DNA from 2 places in the Leisingera daeponensis DSM 23529 genome. Region 1 is predicted to be linked to the other one. Evidence: riboswitches for the same ligand, from Rfam matches in the RefSeq annotation. Region 1 holds a riboswitch; the other holds the start of a gene.
The links. A riboswitch is a leader RNA that binds a small molecule or an ion and turns the genes downstream of it on or off. The one in region 1 is predicted to bind cobalamin.
Positions count from the first base shown of each region.

Region 1 (7,602 bases):
TCGACGGCATGCGGTGTCTCGATCGCGTCCAGCACCTGCTGCATCCCGTCGTTGAACGCCTCGGTCCAGAAGATCCGGTTGTAGCGCCCGCCGTTCAGGATGAAGGTCGACACATGCCCGGACATCGCCGACCAGTGAATGTCCGGGTCCATCGGGCGGCGCCAGCGGATGGTGTCGCGCGCAAACAGCAGGAACCGGCGGAAGCTGGCGATCTGGTCGAACTCCTGCTTGCCGTCGTCGCCGCCGACCTCGATCCCGTATTCATAGGCGAGCTTGGGCACCAGATTGCCGCGGTAACGGCGGCCGTTGCGTTGGATGCCGCAGATCTTGTCAAAAAAGGAACTGAGGATGCGGGTATAGGGGTTGCGCACGCAGGTGAAGGCATAGGATCGGTGCCCCTGCACATTGCGGGTGATCGGACCCTGGCTGTGCTCCTGTGCCCATTTGTGCAGGCCGTCCTCGGAATCATGGATGTCGCCGTCGAAGAACCGACCGTGATCGGAGTAATAGAGGATCTGTCCGATCGTCGAGCAGGCGCATTTGGGCACCACCCGGTAGACCGCACTTTCACTTTCCGTCATCCAGGTGCCGGGGAACCCCATCCGCTGCCCTCATTTTTCTTGCGCGTTGTCCCCAGCTTCTTCGCATAAGTTTAGCGAAACGGAAACTATCTGGTTTATTCGTGCTGTCAGCCCGCTTATCAAGAGAAACAATCAGGCAAGACAAGGCGCTCCGTCCACCCTATGGCGAAAATCGCATATATCCTGCTCTGCCACAAAGACCCCGAAGCGGTTGTCCAGCAGGCTGAACAGCTGACCGCGGCCGGCGACTACATGGCCATTCACTTCGACGGGCGGGCGGCGGAGGAGGACTACCGGCTGATCCGGACAGAGCTGGCCGGCAACCCCAATGTCACCTTCGCCCGGAAGCGGATCAAATGCGGCTGGGGGGAATGGTCTCTGGTTCAGGCAACGCTGCACGCCCTGCAAAGCGCGTTGGAGGATTTCCCGCGCGCCACTCATTTCTACATGCTGTCGGGCGATTGCATGGCGGTGAAAACCGCCGAATACGCCCACCGCTTCCTGGATGAGCACGACAAGGATTTCATCGAAAGCTTCGATTTCTTCGAAAGCGACTGGATCAAGACCGGCATGAAGGAGGACCGGCTGATCTACCGGCATTTCTTCAACGAGCGAAAGCACAAGCAGCTGTTCTACTGGAGCCACGGCCTGCAGAAGCGGCTGGGGCTGCAACGGGACATCCCTGCCGACATCCAGATGCAGATCGGCAGCCAGTGGTGGTGCCTGCGGCGGCGCACGGTGGAGTGGATCCTGGGCTTTATCCGCAAGCGCCGCGATGTGATGCGGTTCTTCCGCACCACCTGGATCCCGGATGAGACATTTTTTCAAACCCTGGTGCGCCATCTGATCCCGGAGGCGGAAATCGAAACGCGCACGCTCACCTTCCTGATGTTCACCGACTACGGGATGCCGGTGAATTTCTACAATGACCATTATGATCTGCTGCTCAGCCAGGACTTCCTGTTTGCCCGCAAGATCAGCCCCGAGGCGAAGGAGCTGAAACTGCGCCTGGGCCGGCTGTACGCGGCGCAGGGCGTCAGTTTCCAGATTTCCAACGAGGGGCGCAGCCTCTACAGGTTCCTGGCCCAGCGCGGTCGCACCGGGCACCGCTTTGCGCCGCGGTTCTGGGAGACCGAGAGCAGCCTGGGGCGCCAGCGCGAGCTGCTGGTCGTGGTGTGCAAGAAGTGGCATGTGGCCAAGCGGCTGCTGGAGCAGATCCGCCAGGCTACCAGTATTCCCGCTGTCGAGTATCTGTTTGACGAGGAAGACACCGCCCTGCCGGACCTTGGCGGCATCGAGGCCGCGCTGATGAAGCGCACCCGCCACCGCCGGGCACTGCTGCGGATGCTGTTCGAATACTACGAGACGGATCAGCTGATCATCTGTCTGGACCCCGCGGCCATCGACCTGATGAATGATTTCCTTTCAGACCGCTCCTCGACCCGGTTCCTGCACATCGACTGCACCTTCAGCGATGACTACCTGATCGGCCACGCCCAGCGGGCCGGCCTGGCGGGCGCGCGCACGCCGCAACTGACGCTGGAGCGGCTGCTGCCGACGATCCGCAACGATATCCTGCATGAATGCGACCGCATCCGCGATGCCGTCTACAGCCAGCTTTTTCACCTGCGCGAGGGCGCCAGCGCGGAGGAAAACGCAGCCCAGCTCGGCGGTTTCCTGAACCTGCCCCGGGACAAGGCGATGGAGATTGCCGCAGCCCGGTCTCTGTTTGCGGACTGAACCGGCAGCCTGATGCGGCAAGTGACCTCCATGCCGGTCACGGCCAGCATAGGGCTGATGGCGATGTTCGCGGTGGATTGCGCCGATTGGCTTTCATCGCCGGGCTGGTGATGCCGGCCCTTAGGCTGGCCTGGACTGAGCGGATCCTGACATTGCTTGGCGTCCAGGGCGGAGGTCTGGGCCTGGCGATGTGCTAAGTCCGGATCATCCTGCCAGCAATGCGGGTGATGGCGCGTAACGGCGGCGGGCAGAATGCAGCGCTGGATCCCCTGCTGATCTTTGGCCTGGAACCGGGGCACGGAAAGGGGGCGCACCGGATCCGGTGCGCCCCCCCTGGGCCTTCAGATCTCGACCTCGACCCGGCCGATCGGGTTGGAGCAGCAGGCCAGGATATACCCTGCCTCCACATCCTCCTCCGAGATGCCGCCGTTGTGGACCATATGCACGTCGCCCGCGGTTTTCCTGACCTTGCAGGTGCCGCAGATGCCGAAGGTGCAGCCCGACGGGATGTTAAGGCCCGACGCCTTGGCCACCGCCAGCACCGTATCGGTCTCTGTGCAGGTGGCGGTGACGCCCGACGCGGCAAAGGTGATCTCTGCCGCCGCGGTCTCTTCCGGCACCACATCGTCCAGCTCCGGCGCATCGGCTTCGGTCTCCACCGGCGCGCCAAAGCTTTCCTGATTGTAGTTCTCCATGTCGAAGCCCAGGCCATTCAGCATGTCGCGCACCGCCTGCATGAACGGGTCCGGGCCGCAGCAGTAGACCTCGCGCTCCAGGTAGTCGCCGGCAATCAGGCCCAGCATAATCTGGTTCAGCTGCCCGCGGTAGCCGGTCCAGACCTGATAGGGGTCGTCCTCCTCAACCACGAAATGCAGCTTGATCCCCTGCACCCGCGCCGCCATGCCCTCCAGCTGGCGCCGCGCGATGATCTCGCTGGGCCGCTTGGCACAGTTGATGAAACTGACATCGGGCGACTGGCCGCGGTCGAACAGATACTGGGTCATCGACAGGCTGGGCGTGATGCCGGAACCTGCGGAGATAAACAGGAACTTGCCGTTCGGGCGTTTGGGCAGGGTGAACAGGCCCGCCGGGCCGGAGGCCCTCAGGAACATGCCCGGGCGCAGGTTGTCCAGCATCCAGCGGGTGCCGATGCTGTCGGCCTGCGCCTTCACGGTGACAGAGATAGACAAGGGCCGCGAGGGTGAGGAGCTGATGGTGTAAGTGCGCCAGACAGTGCCGCCCGGCACCGGCAGTTCCAGCGTCAGAAACTGGCCCGGCTGGTATTTGAACCACGCGCCGGAAGGCGCGCGGAAGCTGAAGGTGGCGGTGTTCGGCGCCTCGGGCACGACGGTGACGCATTCCAGCATCTCGTCGTCCTTCCACGCCAGCGTCTCATCCAGCGTTTCGAAATTGGCCTGCAGTCCCATGCCGTTACTCCGCCGCGATCAGGTGGCGGCCGGTCAGCGCACGGGTCAGGTGCTCGGCATACCAGTTGGAGAACTGGATAACGCCGCTTTCCTGCACTTCCGAATAGGGGCCGGGCTCATATGCGGGCGAGTTGATTCCGCGCTGGTTGTCCTCCACCACGATGCGGTCCTCGTCGTTGGTGGCAACCCACACTTCGGTCAGCCGCTTCAGGTCGTAATCCTGGCCCTCGACCGCATCCTTGTGCACCAGCCATTTGGTGGTGACTTCGGTCTCCGTCGGGCTGATCGGGGTCACGCGGAACACGATGGAATGATCCGGCAGGAAATGGTTCCAGGTGGTCGGGTAGTGGAACTTCAACAGCGTGCCCGCATCGGCAAACGGCACCCGGCCCAGTTTCTTGGCCACAGCTGCCTTACCGTCCATGGTATAGCTCTCGGCGCCCTCATTCAGCGGCATCCGCGCCACCCGGTACTGGCCGCGCGCGTCGATCTGGAACTGGGCCGGGATACCCGCCGCCTCGATCCGGTCGAAATGCTTTTGCAGGTGCGGCGGGGTCTCGCCGCCCTCAACACCGGTCACCGATGGATCTTCGGGGAAGGTCCGGCACAGCGACGGGTGGTTGCCGCCGCAGTGATAGCATTCGCGGTTGTTCTCCCAGACCAGCTTCCAGTTGCCGTTCTCGATGATCGAGCTTTCATAGGCGACCTTGGCGTTGCCCAGATCATGCGGCTCCAGATAAGGGCGGGCCACAGCGGCGAAGGCATCGAAATCCGGTGCCTCATCGGCCAGGCAGATATAGATCAGTCCCGCCAGATCGCGGCAGTGCACCGGCTTCAGCCCGTGCTTGGAGGCATCAAATTCCGGCCCCATGTCGCGCGCCCACAGCAAGGAGCCGTCCAGCTCATAGGTCCACTGGTGGTAGGGGCAGACCAGCTTGGGCGAATTGCCCTTTTTCGCCTTGCACACGACGGAGCCGCGGTGGCGGCAGGCATTGTGAAAGGCACGCACCTCGCCATCGGTGCCGCGCACGATGATCACGTTGTAGGCGCCAACCTGGTGGGTCACGAAGTTCCCCGCCTTCGGGATCTCGCAGGCGGGAATGGCAAACAGCCACTCGCGGTAGAAGATCTGGCGCATGTCCAGATCCAGCACGCCCGGATCGGTATAGAAGGCCTGCTCCAGGGAATAGTTTTTCTGACGGGCCACCAGTCTGGCCAGAATTTCGCTGTCGTGAAGCATATGCTTCTCTCCTTTGCCGCATCCCCGCGGCAGGTTGGCTTGGCTGCGGGCATGAGGAGAGAGATCACAGGCCAAGCGCCTGCAACCGCCCCGCCGCCGCCCGCGGTTGACGTTTTCGGGGCAAGGCTGGTTTCCGGACTGTCCCGGGGCCATTCGGCGGCGGGGCCTGGCACCTTCCCGAAGCGCCTGCTTCAGTGGTCTTTGCCATGCCTTGCCCGGGGTCACCGTTGCGGGGGCAGTACCGGAATTTCACCAGCTTCCCAATTCTCCGCCCCAGGGGGCGGCACCTTGCTGAGGCGCAAATTGCCCGAAACGCACCCCTTGGGCGGAGACAAATCCGACCCGCCGAAACCGGAAAAAGACATGCATGTTATCCCCGCCTTAGGCCCGTTTCCGGCGCAGAATCTCAAACCGGCACTCGCCGGTCCGTTTGCGGCAAAGTGCTGATCTTCAGGGTATTTTCCTCCGAATCGGCTCGGCTCAGCGATTCGCCAGACTGCGCCCGACGGACAGGCCGCACCGTGTCTTTGGATTCACCTCTTGCCGCCGCCCCTGCCCTGCGGGCAGTATTTGCACTGTATCCCGATATCTTCCGGCACCCCGCGCAAACGAAAGGGGCCGCTTATGAACGAACCAATGACGCGCAGCAGCACGGGCACCATGATGGCCGTCGTGACCACCGGAAACGGCGGCTACGACAAGCTTGAGTACAAACCCGTGCCCATCCCGGACCCCGGCGAGGGAGAGTTGCTGCTGCGGGTTCTGGCAGCCGGGGTGAACAACACCGAAATCAACACCCGGCTCGGATGGTATTCCTCCAGCGTGACGACGGACACCGCCGCGGCCGCAGGCCGCCAGGAAGCCCATGCCGAACAAAAGGCCGACGGCGGCTGGAACAAGGCAACCCCCTTCCCGCTGATCCAGGGCACCGACTGCTGCGGCAGGGTTGTTGCGGCAGGCCCAGGCGCCAGCCAGGCCCTGACCGGCAAGCGGGTTCTGGTGCGCCCCTGCATGCGCCCCAATGGCTACGGCGTTATGGACAACGTCTGGATGGCCTCGGACTTTGACGGCGCCTTTGCCGAATATGTCAAAGTCCCGGCAACTGAGGTGTTCCCGGTCGACTGCGCCTGGTCGGACGAGGAGCTGGCGACAATTCCCTGCGCCTATGGCACATCGGAAAACATGCTGCACCGCGCCAGCGTGCGCGCTGGCGAGCTGGTGCTTGTGACCGGCGCTTCCGGCGGTGTCGGCTCGGCCACAGTGCAGCTGGCCAAACGCCGCGGCGCCCGGGTGGCGGCGGTCACCAGCCGGGGGAAGATGGATCAGCTGCGCGGCCTTGGTGCGGATATCGTTCTGGACCGGGACAGCGGCCTGCTGGCGGAATTGGGCGGGGAAAGCGTTGACGCCGTCGTTGACAATGTGGCGGGGGCTGGCTTCCCGCAAATGCTCAAACTGCTGAAACGCGGCGGCCGCCTGGTGTCCAGCGGCGCCATCGCCGGGCCGGTTGTCGATCTGGACATGCGGGATATGTATTTGAAGGACATCACCCTGATCGGCTGCACCGCCTGGGATGAGCCGGTTTTTCCGAACCTGATTTCCGAACCTGATTTCCTATATCGAGCGCGGCGAAATCCGGCCGCTTGTCGCCAAAGTCTTCCCGCTCAAGGACATCGCCAGGGCCCAGCAGGAATTCCTGAAGAAAACCCATTTCGGCAACTTCGTTCTTGTGCCGCCACAGGCCTGACGAGCCGCAAGACCCTCAAAGCCAATGAAAAGGCCGCCCACGCGGCGGCCCCTCATCACTTCGATTTCCAGCTGTCCAGCCAGCGGCGGAAGCGGCCCTGCCGTTCCGCAATCGCATCCCCCGCGGCATAGAGGCTGTCCTCGGCGCTTTCGATCATCGGCTCGATCCGCGCCCGCCGGAACCGGCGCCAGCGCACATAGATGGCCCACAGGATGGCGGCCAGCAGCACCAGGAAGATGATGCTGAACCAGTTTGTCGGCTTATCCTCCGGCCCGGCCACGGGCTTGATCGACACCGCATTCGGGAAGATCGACAGGAACTCGTTGCGCCAGCCGTAATGCATCACCGCCACCCACTCCGGGTTGGCCCTGGTCGAGATGCTGTCATTGGCATCCGTATAGAGGTTCGCGGTGTCGAACTTGAAATAGGGCGGCCAGTTCCAGCCGGTGTCCTCATTGCGGTAGACCATATTGCGGCCGTTGGCGCGCACTGCCTGGATGAACTGCACATCGCGGTTGATCAGCTGCGCCGACTGGTCGTCGGGCTTGGACCAGAACAGGCGGGTCCAGTCGTTCAGCTCCTGCCGCTCCTCGTAGGTGTTGACGATGCGCGCCACGTCGTACTGCGGCAGCGTGTAATGCAGGAAGGCGCCGAACAGCACCCAGAAGGTGATCAGGATGGCCCATTTGATGAAACGCATCGGGCAGCTCCTCACATGAAGTTAATGACATAGACCAGAAGCGCGATGGCCCCTAGCGGGATGATATAGACCAGGAGGATCAGTTTGCGCCGGAACGAGCGGTCATACTGCCTCAGCCCCCGCTGGATGAAGGCCGCGCGGTCGCCGGTCAACCCCTTGTCTTTCCAGCG
Region 1 covers NZ_KI421500.1:2,364,449-2,372,050, forward strand. Annotated here, with positions in the region: gene DAEP_RS0111995 (sulfotransferase family protein) at 1-602, opposite strand, end outside; gene DAEP_RS0112000 (DUF5928 domain-containing protein) at 744-2,321, shown strand; gene DAEP_RS0112005 (FAD-binding oxidoreductase) at 2,663-3,748, opposite strand; gene DAEP_RS0112010 (aromatic ring-hydroxylating oxygenase subunit alpha) at 3,753-4,988, opposite strand; cobalamin riboswitch at 5,096-5,294, opposite strand; gene DAEP_RS22660 (zinc-binding dehydrogenase) at 5,613-6,863, shown strand; gene DAEP_RS0112020 (DUF1523 family protein) at 6,788-7,432, opposite strand; gene DAEP_RS0112025 (hypothetical protein) at 7,444-7,602, opposite strand, start outside.

Region 2 (7,602 bases), 2.1 Mb from region 1:
AGGTGGATGCGCTCGCGTCCGTCGCCGGAAAGGCTGAAGCCCCTGCCATGCAGGAATTTGCGCGCACGGCCGGCCTGCCGGTGATTGCGCTGCAGGAGCAGGATATTGCCGGAGAGCAGACCCTCACCTGCTCGCCCCGGATCAAGGCGCGGTTCGGCACCGGGTCGCTGGCGGAAGCCGCGGCGCTGGCCGGGGCGCGCCATGGGGTGCCGGGCGCGCGCGCGCGCCTGCTCGCCCCCAGAGTTGTCACCGCGGATGGGCTTGCCACCGCGGCCATAGCAGAAAGACTTGAGCCATGACCGTTCACTTCATTGGCGCCGGACCGGGCGCTGCCGACCTTCTGACCCTGCGCGGGCGCGACATCATCGCCGCCTGCCCGGTGTGCCTCTATGCCGGTTCGCTGGTGCCGGAGGAAATCCTGAGCCACTGCCCGGCGGACGCGAAAATCGTGAACACCGCGGCGATGGACCTGGATGCCATCGTGGCGGAGATCAAGGCGGCGCATGAGGCGGGCCAGGACGTGGCGCGGCTGCACTCCGGCGATCTGTCGGTGTGGTCCGCGATGGGCGAGCAGATCCGCCGCCTGAAGGCAGAGGGCATCCCGGTCAGCGTCACCCCGGGCGTGCCGTCCTTTGCCGCTGCGGCTGCGGCGCTCGGCACAGAGCTGACCCTGCCGGGCCTTGGCCAGTCGGTTGTGCTGACGCGCACGCCGGGGCGCGCGTCCTCGATGCCCGAAGGCGAGTCGCTGGAGAATTTTGCACGGACCGGCACCACGCTGGCGATCCACCTGTCGATCGGCAATCTGGACCATGTGGTGGACAGCCTGACGCCGCATTACGGCGGTGAGTGCCCGGTCGCCGTGGTCTACCGCGCCAGCTGGCCGGATCAGCAGATCATCCGTGCCACTCTCGAAACCCTGAAAGACTCGCTGGACGAAAAGATTTCCCGCACCGCGCTGATACTGGTAGGGCCGGTGCTGAAGGGCGAGGGCTTTGACGAAAGCTGCCTCTATTCCGCCGATTACGACCGCCGCTACCGGCCGCAGAGTGCTGACAGCCCTTGGTCGAGCTGGAGCCATGGGGACGATTAAGGCCATGACCAACCTGAACCCTCCCGGACTGATGATCTCCGCGCCCTCCTCGGGCACCGGCAAGACCACCGTGATGCTGGGCCTCCTGCGGGCGCTGGCCGAGGACGGTCTGACCGTGCAGCCCTACAAGAGCGGACCGGATTATATCGACCCGGCCTTCCACCTCGCAGCAGCCAAACGCCCCAGTTTCAACCTCGACACCTGGGCGATGGACGGCGCGCTGCTGGATGCGGTCACGGCACAGGCGGCGGGCGCGGAGATCTGCGTGGGCGAAGGCTCGATGGGCCTTTATGACGGCGTGGCGACGCGCGGGCAGTCGGGCTTTGGCTCCTCGGCGGAGACCGCCAAACGAATGGGCTGGCCGGTGGTGCTGGTGGTCGACGTGGGCGGCCAGGCGCAGTCGGCCGCGGCAACCGCGCTGGGGTTCAAGAATTACGATCCCGAACTGCCCTTTGCCGGTGTCATCCTGAACCGCGTCGCCAGCCCGCGCCATGAGCGGCTGACCCGGCTGGGGATGGAGAAGGCCGGCATCAAGGTACTGGGCTCCCTGCCCCGCCGCGGCGATCTGGCCCTGCCGGAACGCCACCTGGGCTTGATCCAGGCGGTTGAGCATCCCGATCTGGAAGCCGCAATTGCAGGTTATGCCGCCTTCCTGCGCGAACATGTGGATCTGGACGCGATCAAGGCGGCGGCGCTGGCGGGTCAAGCGCCCGCGCCGGCCAGCCTGCCGGAACCGCCCGCCCAGCGGATTGCGCTGGCGCGCGATGCGGCGTTTTCTTTCACCTACCCGCATCTTCTGGAAGGATGGCGCGCGGCAGGGGCAGAGATCCTGCCGTTCTCGCCCCTGGCGGATCAGGCCCCGGCGGCGGATGCCGATCTGGTCTGGCTGCCCGGCGGCTATCCGGAACTGCACGGGCCGGCGCTGGCGGCAGCGGAGACCTTCCGCGCCGGTGTCCGGAAGCACGCCGAAACCAAGCCGGTGCATGGCGAATGCGGCGGCTACATGGCCCTGGGCGAGGCGCTGATCGACAAGGAGGGCAACCGCCACCGGATGCTGGGCCTCCTGGGCCTCGTGACCTCCTATGAGAAGCGCAAGTTCCACCTCGGCTACCGCCGCGCCATTCTGCAGGCTGGGATGCCGGGCTTTGGCGCAGGCACCGCCCTGCGCGGCCATGAATTCCATTACTCCACCATTCTGGAAGAACCCGACGCGCCGCTGGCGCAGGTCATGGACGCCGACGGCGGCCCGGTGCCGGAAACCGGCTCGATCAAGGGCAATGTCACCGGCACCTTCTTCCACCTGATCACGGGAGAGCGCGCATGAGCGGTTTTGTGAGCTTTGTCTCCTCCGGTCCCGGCGACCCGGAACTCCTGACCGTAAAGGCGGTGAAGCGGCTGCAGGCAGCGGATGCGATCCTGTTCGATGACCTGTCCTCCGGGCCGATCCTGAGCCACGCCCGCGCAGATGCCGATCTGGTGGGCGTGGGCAAACGCGCCGGACGGCCCTCCCCCAAGCAGGACCATGTGAGCCAGCTGCTGGTCGATTACGCGCAAAGCGGCCTTAACGTGGTGCGGCTGAAATCCGGCGATTCCGGTGTCTTCGGGCGGCTGGAGGAAGAGATGACTGCGCTGCGCGAGGCGGGCATCGGGTTCGAGATCGTGCCCGGCGTCACCGCAGCCTCGGCCGCGGCGGCGGCAGCGAACATTCCGCTGACCCGGCGGCTGACGGCGCGGCGGCTGCAGTTCATCACCGGCCATGACGTGACCGGCGGGCTGCCGGAGGACCTCAACATGGCGGCGCTGGCCGACCCGCACGCCACCACCGTGGTCTACATGGGCAAAAGCACCTTTGCCGCGCTGGCGGAGAAGCTGATGGAGGCCGGGCTGCCCGCGGAGACCCACGCGCTGGTCGCGCTGGCCGTTTCCACCCCGGAACAGAAACTGTCCTGCCACACCGTGGGCGAACTGCCCGCGGTGCTGCGCGCGATGGAGACCAAGGCGCCGGTGCTCATCCTCTACGGGCCGCTGGCCGATCAGGAGCTGCCCGGCGCATGAGCCTGCCCACCCTCACCCTGTGCCGCACCTGCCGCGGCGCGGACCCTGCCCTGTTCGGGCAGGCCGCGGCGGCGCTGGAGGCTGCCGGGGCGAAGGTCCGGCTGCAGCAGGCGGACTGCATGTCCGGCTGCCAGCGGCCGCAGACGCTGGCGGTGCGGCAAGCCGGCAAGACCGCCTATCTGTTCGGAGAGATCACCGCAGCGGACCTGCCGGACATCGTGACCTTCCTGCGGATGTATCAAGACAGCGACGACGGCAATTTCGCCGACGCCCGGCCGCTGGGCAACCTGCGCTTCAAGGCGATTGCCCGCATCCCGGCCGGGATGGCGTGATCCGCCTGCCGCGGACGGGGCACATCTCCGGCGCGGAATTTCAGCCGGAAGATCTGAATTTTCCGGCTTCCCTGGCCGCGGCCGGCAGCGCCGCATTTCCTGCACCCCATGGCGCTGACGGGCGCAAACCTGGCGGATTCTTCCTTGACCAGACTCAGCCCAGCGGGGCATTACCAACGGATACGGTGTCTGATGGTGCCCAAGCATCGGGACTGAAACGGGAATGAGGACGGTGGACCAAATCGCGGCACCGAAGCCTCAACCGCCCCCGCGACTGTGAGCGGCGAGCGGCCTTCCAATATCCACTGGCAAAGGCCGGGAAGGAGGATGGCAGCAGCGACCCGCGAGTCAGGAGACCGGCCGTATGGGAACGCAACTTATACCGTCGGGTGTGACGGTGAGGAGGACAACAAATGACGACCAAGACGCTTAAGGCTTCTGCCGCTGGCTCCAGTGTAATTCCGGCACTGTTTGCCGTGGTTCTGGGGCTGGGGATCATCACGCTGACCGGCCATGTTCAGGCATCCGCCCTGCACGACGCCGCGCATGACGTGCGCCACGCAACCGGCTTCCCCTGCCACTAAGGCCATGTTCAGTCGCATTCTGACCAGCGGCCTGTTCGCTGGTGCTGCAGCAGGGCTGATTACCGCCCTGCTGCAGCTGTATTTCGTGCAGCCCGTGCTGCTCCATGCCGAACTCTACGAGGGCGGCGAGCTGGTGCATTTCGGCGCTGCCCCCGTAACCGCGCATCCCGACCTGCCCGGCCTGTTCGCCGAGCCTGTGCGCGATGGCCTCAGCATCGTGTTCACCATGCTGACCTATACCGGCTATGCGCTGGTGCTGGCGGCACTGATGTCGGTGGCCGAACGCCAGGGGCATGAGGTCAACGCGCGCAGCGGCCTCTTGTGGGGTCTTGCAGGCTTCATCACCTTCCACTTTGCGCCGGGCCTGTCGCTGGCGCCGGAAGTGCCGGGTGTCGCTGCCGCTGACATCGGCGCGCGGCAGATCTGGTGGACGGTCACCGTTGCGGCCGCAGGGGTTGCCATGTGGCTGATCGCCTTTGGCGGCAATCTGGTGAGTGTCCTGGTCGCAGCGCTGCTGCTGATGGGCCCGCATATCATCGGCGCGCCTGAGCCAGAGAGTTTCTCAGGCCCGGTTCCGACCGAAATCGGCGCGCTGTTTGCCGCCCGCGCCTTTGGCGTCGGCATGGCCGCCTGGGTTCTGCTGGGCGCCTTCACCGGCTACTTCTGGCAAGCCGAAGGCAAGCGCGAACACGCCGCAGCCTGATCCAGCCTTACAGAGTTCCCCGCCGGCCCCGCCCGGCGGGGACATTCTTTTCCAGAGGAGACCGATATGTCCCGCTCTCTCGCTCTTTTCGCCATCGGCCTGGTGTTCGGCGGCGGCGCCGGGTTTGTGATTGCCGCCGGCAATGGCGTGACCTTTGACGGCCACGACCACGGCGCCCCGGCGGACCACGGCGGCGGCCATACCGAACTGGCGGCGCATGACCACTCCCGATCCGTCAGCCTGCCCGCAGGCCCGGATGCGCCCAGCGTTGCCATCCGGCTGCACAAGGACCCGATGGCCGGATGGAACCTGCAAGTGGTGCCGCAGAACTTCCGCTTCGCGCCCGAAAATGCCTCCGCCGCGGACGCCGATGGCGAAGGCCATGCGCATGTCTATGTGAACGGCGAGAAACTCGCCCGCCTTTATGCCGGCTGGATGCACATCCCTGCCCTGCCCGGCGGAGCCGAAGTCACGGTCTCGCTTAACACCAACAGCCACAGCCACCTGATGGTGGATGGCAAGCCGGTGGAAGCCACGCTTACCGTGCCGGCAGGCGGCGAAGGCTCCTGAGCGCAACTGCAGGCTTGCAAGACCAGCAGCGCGGCCCCATAGGGGGCCGTGTTTTCACGTGAAAGGCCCCGTCATGATTGAGCTTACCCTGATTGGCATCGGCACCGGCAATCCGCAGCACATCACGCTGCAGGCGATTGAGGCGCTGAACGCGCAGGATCTGATCCTGATCCCCAACAAGGGCGCGGGCAAGGACGACCTGGCAGGGCTCAGGCGCGAGATCTGCAACCGCGCGATCAAGGGCGATGGCCCCAGGATCGTGGAGTTTGCCCTGCCAGTGCGCGACGAGGCCACCAAAAGCTACCGCAAGCGGGTGGACGACTGGCACGACGCCATCGCGGAAATCTGGTGGCAGACCATCACTGCGCACCTGCCCGAAGGCGGCAAGGCCGGGTTCCTGGTCTGGGGCGACCCGTCGCTTTACGACAGCACCATGCGGATCGCCGAGCGGCTGCAGAAGCTGGCGGAGATCAAGCTGACGGTGATCCCGGGCATCACCTCGATCCAGGCGCTGACCGCAGCGCACGCCATCCCGGTCAATGAAATCGGCGCCCCGTTCACCATCACGACGGGCCGCCAGCTGCGCGAAAACGGCTGGCCGGACAGCGCGGATACGCTGGTGATCATGCTGGACGGGGAGTGTTCCTTTCAGGCCATCGACCCGCAGGGGGTAGAGATCTTCTGGACCGCCTATGCCGGGATGGAGAACCAGATTTCGCTCGCAGGCCCCCTGGCCGCAACCGCGGAAAAGATCATCGAAACCCGCGCCAAGGCGCGTGCAGAGCATGGCTGGATCATGGATATCTACCTGCTGCGCAAGGGCTGAGTCCGGCGGCGGCGCTGCTGGCGTCTGATGCGCAAGGCTGCCGGGCTGAGTGGCGGGGAGACAGGGATTCGAACCCTGGGAACGCTCTCACGTTCAACGGTTTTCAAGACCGCCGCATTCGACCACTCTGCCACCTCCCCGGTCCGTCAGCGGTTTAGGATGCAACGCTGGGCGAGGCAAGCGGAAATCCGTGCCGCAAGAGAAAACTGCGAGCCCCCGCCGGCCGCGCGGATTTATGCCGCCCCCGCGGGTTTCCCTTGTGCCGTTGCCTGTCAGGGTTTTCATGGCCGGATGTGCAGGCTATCATGCCGCCAAACCAAGAAGACCGGGCATTCCGGCGGGGGCGCAGAAGCGCCGCGGGCACAGGCAAGGAAGAGAGCATGAAAGACACCATGTCGAAAGCAATGACGGCCCCGCGCGCCGCCGCGGCGGCCGTGGGCCTGCTGCTGCTGGCAGGCTGCGAGGACGGGCCGAAACTGGGCTTTCTGCAACCCAAATCCAAGGCCGAAGGCGCCGTCCAGGCCTCCAGCAGCACCAAGCTGGTGGAGCGCGACGTGGAAGCGCCGGAGGTGTTTCAGGTGACCGAAGCGGGCCTGTGGGACGGCCGCCCCTCGATCGGCGGTGTCTGGGTGGCGCATCCCGACACCCAGGATCCGGAGCGGGTGATCATCCGCAACAACGCCAACGGCCAGTTCGTGATCGGCGCGCTGTTCCGCCGCGAGCGGGAAATCCCGGGACCGCGGCTTCAGGTTTCCTCGGATGCCGCGGCGGCCCTGGGGATGCTGGCCGGCGCGCCGGTGGAGCTGAACGTGACGGCCCTGCGGCGCGAGGAAATCACGCCGGAACCGCAGCTGGAAGAGCAGGCAGGCGATGGCGCCGCGCTGCCGGAAGCCGCGGATGTGAATGAGGTCGCGCTGGCGGGCAGCGCGATCACTGAAACCCAGCTGGACCCGATCACCGGCGCGGCTGCCGCAATTGACGCCTCCGCTCCGGCGCAGGCCGCGCCTGCCGCGGCGGAGCCTGCTGCGGCCCCTGCCCCCAAGCCGCAGAAATCGTCGCTGAACAAACCCTTTATCCAAATCGGCATTTTCAGTGTCGAGGCGAACGCCGAGCGGACCGCCAACGTGATGCGCAGCGCGGGCATGGTGCCGGTGGTGCGGGAACAGTCCTCCAGCGGCAAGACGTTCTGGCGCGTGCTGGTCGGCCCGGCACAGAACAAAACCGAACGCAGCCAGCTGCTGAAAAGCGTGAAGGAAACCGGATTTGCGGATGCCTATGCTGTCACCAATTGAACGAAACACCAATTTCTTGCGCCACGCTCTGAAATCGCCGCTGCGGCTGGCGCTGGCGGCGGGCCTTGCGCTCAGCCTGCCGGCGCTGCCGGCCGCGGCCTTTGATACCAGCGCGCGCGCGGCTTATGTGGTGGATGCGGGCACCGACAC
Region 2 covers NZ_KI421500.1:222,685-230,286, reverse strand. Annotated here, with positions in the region: gene DAEP_RS0101450 (cobalamin biosynthesis protein) at 1-299, shown strand, start outside; gene cobM (precorrin-4 C(11)-methyltransferase) at 296-1,090, shown strand; gene DAEP_RS0101440 (cobyrinic acid a,c-diamide synthase CobB) at 1,095-2,414, shown strand; gene cobA (uroporphyrinogen-III C-methyltransferase) at 2,411-3,145, shown strand; gene DAEP_RS0101430 (DUF1636 family protein) at 3,142-3,477, shown strand; cobalamin riboswitch at 3,644-3,856, shown strand; gene DAEP_RS23490 (CbtB domain-containing protein) at 3,891-4,061, shown strand; gene DAEP_RS0101420 (CbtA family protein) at 4,066-4,764, shown strand; gene DAEP_RS0101415 (hypothetical protein) at 4,831-5,334, shown strand; gene cobF (precorrin-6A synthase (deacetylating)) at 5,408-6,160, shown strand; tRNA gene DAEP_RS0101405 (tRNA-Ser) at 6,211-6,300, opposite strand; gene DAEP_RS0101400 (SPOR domain-containing protein) at 6,541-7,452, shown strand; gene DAEP_RS0101395 (D-alanyl-D-alanine carboxypeptidase family protein) at 7,481-7,602, shown strand, end outside.
Region 2: linked by a shared signal. The riboswitch ahead of DAEP_RS23490 (CbtB domain-containing protein) and the one ahead of DAEP_RS0112010 (aromatic ring-hydroxylating oxygenase subunit alpha) in region 1 are both predicted to bind cobalamin.